DNA from 3 places in the Lysinibacillus sp. NPDC097279 genome. Region 3 is predicted to be linked to each of the others. Evidence: riboswitches for the same ligand, from Rfam matches in the RefSeq annotation. Region 3 holds a riboswitch; each other region holds the start of a gene.

Region 1 (4,276 bases), on a different contig from region 3:
TTGGTACAGCCATATTAATTGTGCCAGCAAGCATTACAAAGGCGCTTCATCAGGATGCGTGGATTGGTGCGACAATTGGTGTACTGTTAAGCTTATTATTAGTAAAGCTCTATATAACTTTAGCAAATCAAACTCCTAGCAATTCGTTCGTCGAGGCAAATGGCAAAATATTAGGCAAATTTCTCGGTCCTTTGGCATCACTAGGTTTTTTATCTTTAACCTTTCTGTCAGCTGGTGAATTGTTATATTTCATTGGTAATTTTATGCAAACAGAAGTGATGCCTGAAACGCCTACTATATCCTTTATTGTTTTATTCACCATTATTATCGTTTTTGCTTCGTATTTAGGCATCGAGACTTTTGCTCGCTCAGCAGAAATACTATTTGCAATTTTCTCAGTAATATTTATTGTCTTTATTATTTGTATTTCACCTCAAATAAATATCCAAAATATACAACCTATTTTAGAAACAAAAACAAAGCCATTACTAATCAGTACACTATCATTTATGAGTATTTTTTCATTTCCGTTCGTTGTGTTGCTTATGTTCTTCCCTACAGGAGTCAATGTACAAAAAGCAGCTCAAAAAGGGTTTTATTTAGGGACGATAATTGGCGGAATCGTATTAATCATTATTATTGCCCTATCAACACTAGTCCTTGGTTCAACGAATACTGCTGCTAAAACATTTCCAAGCTATGCTTTAGCTCAAAGAATTTCAATAGGCAATTTTTTTCAGCGCGTAGAAATAATTATGGCGGTTATGTGGATTATTTCAATTTATATTCGTACCTTTATTTATTTTTACGCCACGGTTATTGGCTTAGGACAAATACTTAAAGTGAAAGATCCTCGCCCCTTTATTTTACCATTAGGGATGTGCATGGTTGCAATGGCACAACTTGCTCATCCTAATATTGTCCATTCGAATAATTATAATCAGAAAATATGGCCTCTATTTTCAGGGCTAATAACTGTTTTACTTCCATTGCTTTTACTAGTAGTTGCAAAAATGCGTAAAATAAAAAAGAATGAGGATAATCAACAACGTGATAACAAGCAACAGGATACAAACGCTCAACAAAATTCCAACAATCAGCAAAGTGCTAGTATTTTAAAGGATTCTATCGATACCCAAAGCGACAATACTAAACAAAAATCTACAGAACAGCAAGATACTAACACGCAACAAGATTCTAAAAATAAACCAAATACTACTGAATCGTAAAAAGTTTAAACAAACCCCCATTTCTCGCTGTTTATTTGAGAAATGGGGGTTCTTATCGCTGTATAACGCAATGGCAATAGTCCCAAATTAAATATGGTATTCAATCTCATCAACAAAATCCCATTCGTACGGTGTTTCCTGATAAACATAATAGTTGAGCCAATTCGAAAATAATAAGTGCGTATGTGCTCGCCATGTATTGATTGGCTCGTTCGAAGGATCATTATGTGGGAAATAGTTAACAGGTATGGCAATATCAATCCCTTTTTCAACATCACGATAATACTCATCTGCCAATGTTGTCGCATCGTATTCTAAGTGACCAGTAATCATAATGTTCTTATTATCCTTTGATTGCACAATAAAGACGCCAGCATCTTCTGAATAGGACAGTAAGCGTAAATCTGGGTGCTTACGTACTTCATCAATGGAAACCGATGTATAGCGAGAATGTGGTGCTGTAAATAAGTCACTAAAGCCGCGCACTAAATCAACCGTTAAATCGGTAATGACATGTGAATAGACGCCAGAACATTTTTCTGGTAGTTCAAACTTACCTATCCCATAATGATGATATAAGGCTGCTTGTGCCCCCCAACATATATGCATTACAGATGTGACATTTTTAACGGACCAATCCATTATCTCTGAAATTTCTTCCCAATAATTCACTTCTTCAAATGCCATCTTTTCAACAGGAGCCCCTGTAATGATCATCCCGTCAAAGCGACGATGGCGAATCTCTTTAAACGTCGAGTAAAATAGCTGTAAATGTGATTTACTCACATTTTTAGACTCATGTGTTGCTGTATTTAAAAATGTAATGTTCACTTGTAATGGTGTATTACCGAGCAATCGCAGTAATTGTAGCTCTGTTTTTTCTTTTTCTGGCATTAAATTAAAAATTAAAATATTTAAAGGACGAATTTGTTGCGTTTTAGCGCGGTCTTCTTCCATTACGAATATTTTTTCCCCACGTAAATGTTCTCCTGCTGGTAAGTTTTTTGGAATATTAATAGGCATGTTGCATTCCCCTTTTCTTTAATTTTTTTCTCTCTATCTAAATAAAATTAAAAAATCCCCCTCATTCCTTTGGAGCAAGAATGAGAAGGATAATTATCACGTTCACTCTTATCTCTCAAAGGAAACATCCTTTGGTGGAATTAGCACCTTTCTAACATTGTTAGAGGTTGCTGAAGCGTCATAGGGCCAAATCCCTCAGCTTCTCTTGATAAGATTATTTAATTAAAAAGAATTGTATCACGAACAATTAAGAATTTCAATAATACATAGAATATTTAGTATATAAATGAATGGAAGTTTATTTTTTGATGAACACTATCATAAAGTATCTATTGCTTTTGTGAGTTACGCATCTACTGGTTAAATATCATTTTTCACATCAATTGGCCTTCGTAAATGACAAACCAATGACAATTGTAACCCGATAAACATTAATGCATTGTAAATTGATTTTTGTAGAAGAAAACGTAATGGTAATCATGGAGGTATTATGTTAACATATACCTTTAGTAACAGAGAGGAACGTGAAATATTTTGATTAAAATTGAACTCCCAAAACCAGACTTAGTAATTCGTCAACGTGAGCAAGTATTAAAACCTGGGGAAGTAGAAATCCCGCCATTCCATGGTTTTATTGATTTCCATAAAATCACTCGCGAAAAAGGTGGCATTTTCTTATTCTACAACGAAAAAAATGAGCTATTATTTGTAGGGAAAGCGCGCAAAATTCGTCAACGCATTAAAAAACATTTTGAAGATAATGTATCACCAATGAAAAAGTACCGTGATGAAATTTTCAAAATTGAAGTGTATGAAATTGATGATCCAATGGAACGTGAAATTTACGAAACATATGCTATTAACACTTTCCGTGCAAAATATAATCTTGAAAAAGTATTTTATTAAGATAAACGCCGTTAGCAACCACTTGCTAACGGTTTTCTTTTTTAGCGTTATTCATATAAAAAAATACCATGAGAGACGTATCTCTCGTGGTATTTTAGTATTTAAATAAATATTTTTTCATCTTTAAATTTGTTAGCTGTTAGTAAGCTTACAATAACAAAGATTATAAATGAAGCTACTATCGGGATTGTCACTGTATGCATACCAAAGATTGACGGATAAAAGCGATCAATCACAATGTATAACGTCATGCCCGTAATCATGGAAGCAATTGCGCCATATTTGTTGGCCTTTTTCCAATATAATCCTAGGACGACTGACCAAATAAAGACAGCTTCTAGGCCACCAAATGCAAATAAATTAAGCCAAACAAGTAAATCTGGTGGATTTAACGCAAATACAACGACTGCTAAACCAATTACTGTAGTGACAATAAAGCTTGCCCGCTTAATCTCCCCATCGTTGGCAGTTGGCTTCACATAGTTTAAATAAATATCTTTCACAACGGTTGAACTAACTAACATCAGTAGTGCATTAACCGTAGACATCGTGGCTGCCATCGGTGCTGCTAAAACAATACCCGCTAAATATGGCGGTAAAACTTTTAACGTTAATAATGGCATCACTTTATCGCCAATCTCAATACCTGGCATTACTGGACGCGCTAGCACGCCAATTAGGTGCATGCCGAACATAATTGTCCCGATGGCGATCGTACCAATAATAATGGCTAAATGCATACTTTTAGAATCTTTATAGCTCATAGCACGTACTGCAATTTGAGGTAGCCCCACTACGCCAATTCCTATTAAAATCCAAAATGTAGAAACATATAACGGCGTTAGTTCACCTTCTGCACCAAATGGAGACACTAACTTTGGATTTTCTGCTACAAGGGATGTCATAATTTGATCTATTCCCCCGCCTGCAATGATTGTCCCAATTAGTAAAATAACCGTACCAATTACCATTATCGAACCTTGTACTGTATCCGTTAAAGCAACCGCACGGAAGCCCCCAATAATGACATAAATTAATACTGATGCAGCAAAAATAAAGAGTGCCGCTGTATAATTTAAACCAGTTAATGATTCAATTAAGCGTGCTCCACCAACCCA
Region 2 (4,276 bases), on a different contig from region 3:
TCTGTTACATCTGTTGCTAAATTATTGGAAAAAACGACGGAGCGAACGGATAAGCTTGCCCTCACCCTTAGCCATATTCAGGAAGAAGTTGCGTTAGGTGAGGAAAACATGGCGCAAACCGAGGGGCAATTTAATAAAATTTTAGATGCCATGACACAAGCAAAGTGCCAAAATGATCGTATGGAAAAAGAAGTGCAAGCTGTGGCACTGATTCTGAATGAGCTTGGGCTTGCATTTAACGAAGTCACAAATTCTGCAGATAAATTAGCGAGTGTTGCCCAAAACTTAAACTAATTGAAATTATTATTAATGGGAGGACCTTATTAAAATACTTTCAAATAAAATTTAATTTAAATCCGCTTTGCTTTCCGCAGGTAGGATAAGAGCCTTATGATCTTTGGGCTCTTGCTTACTTTTACAGAAAGTGAAGCGGATTTTTTTATTTTGAGGTACCTGTGGAGTTCCATGCCTTTGGGGTGTCAGGCACACAAACAATTCGCCGTATCTGGGGTGTCAGGCACACAAACAATTCGCCGTTCTGGGGTGTCAGGTACACAAACAATTCCCATATCTGGGGTGTCAGGCACACAAACAATTCGCCGTTCTGGGGTGTCAGGCACACAAACAATTCGCCGTTCTGGGGTGTCAGGCACACAAACAATTCGCCGTATCTGGGGTGTCAGGCACGCAAACAATTCACCGTACTTTATTTTTGCTAAATTTGTAATGGGTTGAACGTAAATGTTTGCAAAAAAAGTTTATACTAATAGGAGATAAATAAAGAAATTAGGGGCGATTCTTCATGGAAACAATAGTTGTATTAGGTGGCGGCATTACTGGTTTATGTACGATGCATTATTTACAACGCCAAGTATTGGAGAAAAAAATAGATGTAAAACTAGTGCTAGTTGAAAAAAATGCTTATTTAGGTGGAAAGCTTCACTCTGCGTATGACCAAGGTTTTATAATGGAAACGGGTGCTGATTCAATTGTTGCTCGGCATAAAGGGGTCATGGAGCTAGTGCAGGAGCTTAATTTTGAACAGGAGCTGGTGTACAACGAAACAGGGGTATCTTATATCTATACAAACGACGAATTACATGCAATACCAGCAGATTCAACATTCGGTATCCCTATGAGCTTATCTTCTCTTGAAGCGAGTACACTTGTATCAGACGCTGGTAAACAAATTGCATTACAGGACTTAACGATGCCAAATAAAGGATTTACTAAAGAAAGCTCAATAGGTGAATTTTTAACGTATTACTTAGGAGAAGAGCTTGTACAAAATCAAATAGCACCAGTATTAGCAGGCGTATATTCTGGAGACCTACATCAACTTTCGATTGCATCTACACTGCCGTACTTAATTGATTATAAAAATGATTACGGAAGCATCATTAAGGGGTTTGATGCAAATCGCGAACAATTTATGAAAGCTTCCAATAAAAAATTTATTTCGTTTAAAGAAGGCTTATCATCACTGATTGATCGCCTTGAAGAAACATTAACAGAAGTAGAAATTATTAAAGGTGTAGCAACAACAAGTGTAAAGAAACATGAAGGGCAATATACAATCACTTTAGCTAATAATAGAAAGCTTGAGGCTAATCACGTTGTATTAGCACTACCGAATGATGCGGTGCAAAGCTTATTACAGGACCCATCGTTGGATCGTTACTTTAAAGAATTTACGACAGCTTCTGCCATAACAATTTACTTAGGCTTTGATGTACCAGATGCAGTGTTACCAGCAGATGGAACGGGTTTTATTGTATCGCATAATTCAAATGTGCAATGCAATGCGGCAACGTGGACAAGCCGAAAATGGAAGCATACATCTACTAATAGTAAATTACTTGTACGACTGTTTTATAAGAGCATTAATCCTGCGTACGAAAAATTACGAAAGATGACAGATGAAGAACTAGCAGCTGTCGCATTAGAAGATGTGAAGAAAAGTTTAGGTATTGATGAAAAGCCAACTGTTGTTAATGTTGCAAAGTGGATCGACCAAATGCCGAAATACGATTTAGCACATCATGAAGCATTGAAGGGCTTAACAGCTGAGCTTGCAGAAAAGTATCCCAATTTATCGATAGCAGGTTGCTCTTATTTTGGAGTAGGTATTGGTGCTTGTATTCAAAATGGTAAAAAAATAGGCGAAGAGCTTGCAGAAAAACTAGTATAGCAGTGAAATAAATACGAAAATAGGTATTTTTCTGGGGAAATCTCCTTTGTTAAGTGAAATAGTCTTGACTCTATCGCCTGTAAACGATATGATTCTTTTAATTATTTGAAAAATTCATACTACATTCTTATCGAGAGAAGCCGAGGGACTGGCCCAATGAAGCTTCAGCAACCAACTCATGTCAGGTGCTAAATCCAGAAGACCTTATTGGTCGAAGATGAGAAGGAAAAACAATTACGATTCGTTAAAGCCTTCTTTTTTGTAAAAGAAGGCTTTTTATATTTTGGGAAAAAGGAAAGTGAGGCTTACGTTTATGGGATTGCTAGAAAAGTTAAAAACACATGTGTTAACTGCAGATGGTGCTATTGGTACTGTTTTATATGGCTACGGCTTGGAGTACTGCCATGAAGAAATGAATGTACAGAAACCAGAATTAATTGAAAAAATTCATAGAGAATATATTGCTGCTGGTGCAGATGTAATTCAGACAAATACTTATGGGGCTAATGCTATTAAATTAGCACGCTACGGCTTAGAATCGCGAGTGCAGCAGTTTAATGAAGCGGCGATCACGATTGCTAAACGTGCTGCAGCAGATGGTGGGCAATTTGTGTTAGGCACAATTGGGGGCATCCGCGGTATTCGTAAAAGTGATGCTACGTTAGAGGAAATTTTAACGACAGTTGAAGAGCAAGCTAATGTGTTACTTGCAGGCAATCCAGACGGCCTTTTACTTGAAACGTATTATGATTTCGAAGAGTTAAGCGCAACGTTAAAAATGTTACGTGCCAAAACAAAGCTACCAATTATTGCGCAGGTGTCAATGCATGAACCTGGCGTGTTACAAAATGGAATGGCATTAAATTATGCATTGCACGAGCTTGAGATGCTTGGTGCAGATGTAGTTGGCGTAAATTGCCGTTTAGGTCCGCATCATACCATTCAAGCATTCGAAGGTGTTGAACTTCCTGAAAAAGCATTTATGTCTGCCTATCCAAATGCCTCATTGCTAGATTTAGAGGATGGGCGTGTCGTTTATGAATCAGAAGCAGATTATTTTGGTCGAGCAGCGGTTGCACTAGTTGACCAAGGTGTTCGTTTAATAGGTGGCTGCTGTGGCACAACACCAAAGCACATTGCGGCAGCTAAAAAATATTTAGAAGAGTTAACACCTATTGAAGAAAAGTTAGCTAAGCCTGAAAAAGTAGAGATTGTACGAGAAGCAGAGCCTGCAACATATGAGCCGTTACATGAAAAGGTGAAACGTGAGCGCTCAGTTATCGTGGAGTTGGATACACCGAGGCATTTAGAGATTGATGGCTTTATTCAAGGGGCGAAAAAATTATATGAAGCAGGCGCAGATGTAGTGATGATGGCAGATAACTCACTTGCATCGCCACGCATTAGTAATGTGGCAATGGGTGCGTTATTAAAGGAAACACATGGTGTTCGACCATTAACGCATATAACGTGTCGTGACCGTAATTTAATTGGATTACAGTCGCATTTGATGGGCTTAAATGCACTTGGTATTCATGATATTTTAGCGGTTACTGGAGATCCGACTAAGGTAGGCGACTTCCCTGGTGCAACAAGTGTTTATGATGTATCTTCTATGGAGCTAATCCAACTGATTAAACAGTTGAATGAAGGTATTTCATTTTCTGGAAAGCCACTTCGTAAAAAAGCAAACTTTTCTGTAGCGGCAGCATTTAATCCGAATGTCCGTGTGTTAGATCGAGCAGTAGCCCGTCTAGAGAAAAAAATTGAACATGGCGCCGATTACTTTATTTCTCAGCCTGTTTATACGAAAGAGAAAATTATTGAAATTTATGAGGCAACAAAGCATTTAGATGCACCAATTTATATTGGGATTATGCCAGTAACAAGCTATAAGAGTGCTGAATTTTTACACCATGAAGTACCAGGTATCAAACTATCAGATGATGCACTGTCACGTATGAAGGCATGTGGTGAAGATAAAGAACGTTCAACATTAGAAGGGATTGCAATTGCTAAAGAGTTAGTAGAAGTAGCTGCAGAGTATTTCAATGGTATTTACTTAATTACACCGTTTTTACGCTA
Region 3 (4,276 bases):
ATCTAAATGTGCTTTGACAAAATTTCATCAAAGCACCGCCAATCTATTGTTTAATAATTAACATATCGTTTTCATCAAATTCCCACATATCACCGTATGCCACTTCCCAATAAAAGCCGTTTGGATCTTGAAAATAGCCACTATAACCTCCCCAAAACACTGTTTCAGGCTCCTTTACAATGTTTGCTCCAGCTTTTTTTGCTAACAAAAATACTTCATCGACTTCCTCTTTAGACTTTCCATTGTAGGCAAGCGTAATACCATTAAAGCCATTACCTACAGTTGGTGGATTCGCTTCATTTATATCCTTTACTAAGCGATCAATTTGGAAAAGAGATATTTTAGTTCCTCCATTATTAAAGAAAATAACATCTGGATTTGCTTCATCCCCATAGACAACTACTTCGAACCCAAGCCCATCACGATAAAATGCCAACGATTCAACCATATTTTTCACACCTAATGTAATTAAATTTAAACGATTCATCCCATCTTCCCCTTTTCTACAGTATCTATTACATATTCTCCCTTTCTTGTGGCAAATCCTTTTTGCTTTATGCTATTGCCATTACTGTATACGCATTATCAAATTGCTACATGGCTGCACACATTGCATTATTGTCTCGATTCAAACATCTTTATTTCAGCCATTTCGATTGCCATTTTTTCTGATAAAAATAATATCATCCTCGTTCCGGACTTTTTTTACATTCATTGCAACATATATAAAAAGAGGACTACGCTAAGCTTTGTTCGATAAGAACGGGCTACTTCAACACAAAATAGAATGCCTCTACATAAGATACACTAAGATATTAGCTATAGATTGGAGGAATTCTGCTGTATTACAATCCTTATCCGTATTATGTTTATGTACATCAATATCCAAATTGGGGCGTTGCTAATTCGCCTTTCCCCCACCATTTGCCTGGACAGCTTGCGATGCCCACATCTCCAAACCCAAATCAGTACCCGCCTATTAATACATTGAAGTTGAAGACATCTGCCAAACAAATTCAGCCGATTATGCAGCAGGCCCAATTATTAACAGAGAAAATTGAAGGGTCCGATCAGTTTGCCCATGATCTTAAAAATGCCGCACAGCTTTCCAAGCAAGATGAAGTCCAAAAACTCATTTCTTCTGCAGGTGTTACAGCGAAATTCGAAGCGAAATATACGCCAGACAATATTCGAATTGTTTTATCAGAAGGTGGGTGCTGTAGTATCGCGGTCATATTATATTGGTAAGAAAGAAGGCATCTTATTTTTATAACCATGCACTCCTATAGAACTTGTAAACTATTTATAAGTATGCTAAAGTATTTGGTATTACTATTTCTGAAAATTCATATATTTTTCTTATCAAGAGAGATGGAGGGATTGGCCCTATGAAGTCTCAGCAACCAGTCTTAGGCATGGTGCTAATTCCAAATGGTGAAATTCACCAAAAGATGAGAAGACTGACTTCAGTTACACGAGAGTCCTCTTCTACAAGTAGGGCTCTTTTTTTATTTTTATTAATGGGTAATTTCCTATTAGTTTTTCTAAGAAAAATTATGAACTTTTGAATGTAGTAGGCTTGAGCTTGTCCGCGAAAGGTTCGCCTGAAGCGTAATGATGGGAATAATCATTCTTTTTTCACTTCGATGTTCGTATTTAATGACGCAATTGTTTCACCACTCATAATTAAGAAAGCAGGGAATAAAAATGACAAATGAACTTTTACAAGCATTACAGCTATTAAAAACTAAGCAATGGGTCGACTTAACACATACATTCGGGCCAGACTCTCCTCATTTCTTTATGTTTGAAGATGCAAAATTTGAAACGCTATTTTCCCATAATGACGGCTTTTTTGCACAACAATTTACGTTTCCCGGGCAATATGGAACGCATATTGATCCACCTATTCATTTTGTTGCAAATACGCGCTACTTAGACGAATTAGAATTAAAAGAACTTGTCCTTCCGCTTATTGTTATAGATAAGTCCAAGGAAGCAGAATTGAACAATGACTTGACGTTAAGCGTACAAGATATTTTAGATTTTGAAGCACAATATGGAGAAATTGAAGCAGGTACATTTGTTGCACTGCGCACTGATTGGAGTAAACGTTGGCCAGATAAGGACTTGTTCAATAATAAAGATAAAGACGGTCATAACCATATTCCAGGTTGGGGATTAGAAGCGTTGCAGTTTTTATTTACAGAACGGAAAATCAGTGCCATCGGTCATGAAACATTCGATACAGATTCAGCGGCGGATTTCCGTAAAAATGGTACGTTAGATGGCGAATATTTTGTACTAGATCAGGATACATATCAAATTGAACTGATGACAAATTTAGATAAGCTACCAGCCAAAGGGGCAGTCATTTTCAATATTGTGCCAAAGCCTGAAAAAGCTTCTGGATTCCCTGTGCGTTCATTTGCTATTTTGCCTTAAATTTAAATAAAAATGGTCTGCCTCAAATGCCAAATAAACATTTGAAGCAGACCTTTTTTTACTATTTATTTAATAGTATTTCTTTTTTTAAATACATAGTAAACAATCAGCATTAATACGATAAACACCAATATGGCATATAGGCTGTATTGAGATAAATACATTCCAACAAAACGCCATTTATTTCCGAGTACTTTCCCTAAAGTAATAAAGGTGAAAGTCCATATTATTGCACCTGCATATGCATAAACAGCAAACTTTTTATAGGGATAATTATTAATAGCTGCAATATATGCTGTTAGATGACGAACACCAGGTATAAAATAGCCAATTAATAATAGGACAGGCCCTATCTTTTCAAACAGTTTTTTCGTAAACTCAATTTTTTGTGCAGTGATATGAACTTTCGGCCCATATTTTTGTAATAGCGGTAACCCAAATCGACGCCCAACAAAGTAGCTGAGGGTGATGCCTCCTGCTGCTCCCACTGCAGCACTTATTAATGCAGGAATATGTTCTAAATTTTCACGATAAACATTATATCCTACATAGGTTAAAAAAATTTCGTCAGGAAGTGGCAGCCCGACAATCCCTCCAACTAGTATAAGAATGATTCCGAAATACCCGTAATGTTCAATAAGAGATTGCACGTGATGCACCATAAATTTACCCCACCTAAAGCCTTAATTTTCCCAATATCTTAGCTTACCATAAGCCTCTTAAAGTCAATTTTTTCTATCAATTACTTTTGTATAGGTTTAATCATTATTACATGTATATTAATATTGTACAATCATCATAACTTTATTTTCGATAAATTCAGTTTTTAAAAATTACTCTCTTTACCGTATCCTCCTATCTCTTTCAGTCTAAATTTCTATTTCACATCACTTCATTTTCATTACTGCCACCAGTGACGGATATGCTGACTGAAATCTAAATACATGTGACAATGGTAACGAGATCATCTACTCCAATTTATTCATACAATCTAATAACATTCCTGTCTATCCAAAATATAAGTAGCGTTGAGCACATACTATGGAAGTAGATGTTAAAAGCTAAAAAGGTTCTCTTAGGGGCCATTACGATAGCAGAAATATTTTATTTCTAATAATATTTAATACTCTAGATAAGTTGGAGCTTACGCAATGCATAATCAATGCCACCTTCATCCGAGTTTAACGTGACATAATCAGCAACATTTTTTAATGCGACACTGCCATTTCCCATCGCAATACCGTATCCAACTTGCTCTAACATATCAATATCATTCTCTCCATCTCCAAAAGCAATTGCTTCTTCTCGAGGGATGTTGAAATATTTTAGCACCGCGTCAACAGCGATGGATTTTGATACATCATCTTGTAGCACATTCATAATTGTCGGATGCCATCGTTCAAACTTTAAATTTGGAAATTGTGTTATGTACTTTTTCTCCACTTGCTCATTGGCATATAAACACATTAAGTAAACTTGCTCATTTAAAATATTATGATTCGTGGGAGGATAGTCATTTAAAGATAATGTCTCCTTCATTGCCTTTAATGTTGCTTGATGACGAACATTATTCATGAATAAGTGGTCAGTAAAAAATGTCAGGCTATCCCGATTATTATCAGCAAACGCTTTTACACTTTGTACGACATCTTGTGCGATGGGCATGCTATGGATTATTTGATTACCATGCCGAGTATAAGCCCCATTCGCAGTAATAAACGTATCGATACCTAGTTCTAGTAAACGATGGCACATAGATAGTGGTCTTCCTGTTGCAGCAACTAATCGAATTCCTTTGTTTCTTACTATTTGTAGAGCGTTCTTTGTACTC

The links. Region 3 has a riboswitch for S-adenosylmethionine ahead of ACIQ1H_RS18040 (cyclase family protein). Riboswitches for the same ligand answer to the same signal wherever they lie in the genome.
Region 1: it holds a riboswitch for S-adenosylmethionine, as region 3 does, so the genes downstream of both, metA (homoserine O-acetyltransferase MetA) here and ACIQ1H_RS18040 (cyclase family protein) in region 3, are expected to answer to the same signal.
Region 2: it holds a riboswitch for S-adenosylmethionine, as region 3 does, so the genes downstream of both, ACIQ1H_RS22070 (bifunctional homocysteine S-methyltransferase/methylenetetrahydrofolate reductase) here and ACIQ1H_RS18040 (cyclase family protein) in region 3, are expected to answer to the same signal.

The regions. Positions count from the first base shown of each region.
Region 1 is NZ_JBIWDA010000001.1:1,314,170-1,318,445, forward strand. It holds gene ACIQ1H_RS06630 (GerAB/ArcD/ProY family transporter) at 1-1,229, shown strand, start outside; gene metA (homoserine O-acetyltransferase MetA) at 1,317-2,252, opposite strand; SAM riboswitch class I at 2,358-2,467, opposite strand; gene ACIQ1H_RS06640 (nucleotide excision repair endonuclease) at 2,787-3,158, shown strand; gene panF (sodium/pantothenate symporter) at 3,260-4,276, opposite strand, start outside.
Region 2 is NZ_JBIWDA010000010.1:53,511-57,786, forward strand. It holds gene ACIQ1H_RS22055 (protoglobin domain-containing protein) at 1-294, shown strand, start outside; gene ACIQ1H_RS22060 (hypothetical protein) at 472-735, shown strand; gene ACIQ1H_RS22065 (protoporphyrinogen oxidase) at 803-2,191, shown strand; SAM riboswitch class I at 2,316-2,415, shown strand; gene ACIQ1H_RS22070 (bifunctional homocysteine S-methyltransferase/methylenetetrahydrofolate reductase) at 2,505-4,276, shown strand, end outside.
Region 3 is NZ_JBIWDA010000005.1:37,914-42,189, reverse strand. It holds gene ACIQ1H_RS18050 (VOC family protein) at 44-487, opposite strand; gene ACIQ1H_RS18045 (YuzC family spore coat inner layer protein) at 943-1,248, shown strand; SAM riboswitch class I at 1,357-1,458, shown strand; gene ACIQ1H_RS18040 (cyclase family protein) at 1,708-2,445, shown strand; gene ACIQ1H_RS18035 (DedA family protein) at 2,511-3,107, opposite strand; gene ACIQ1H_RS18030 (Cof-type HAD-IIB family hydrolase) at 3,574-4,276, opposite strand, start outside.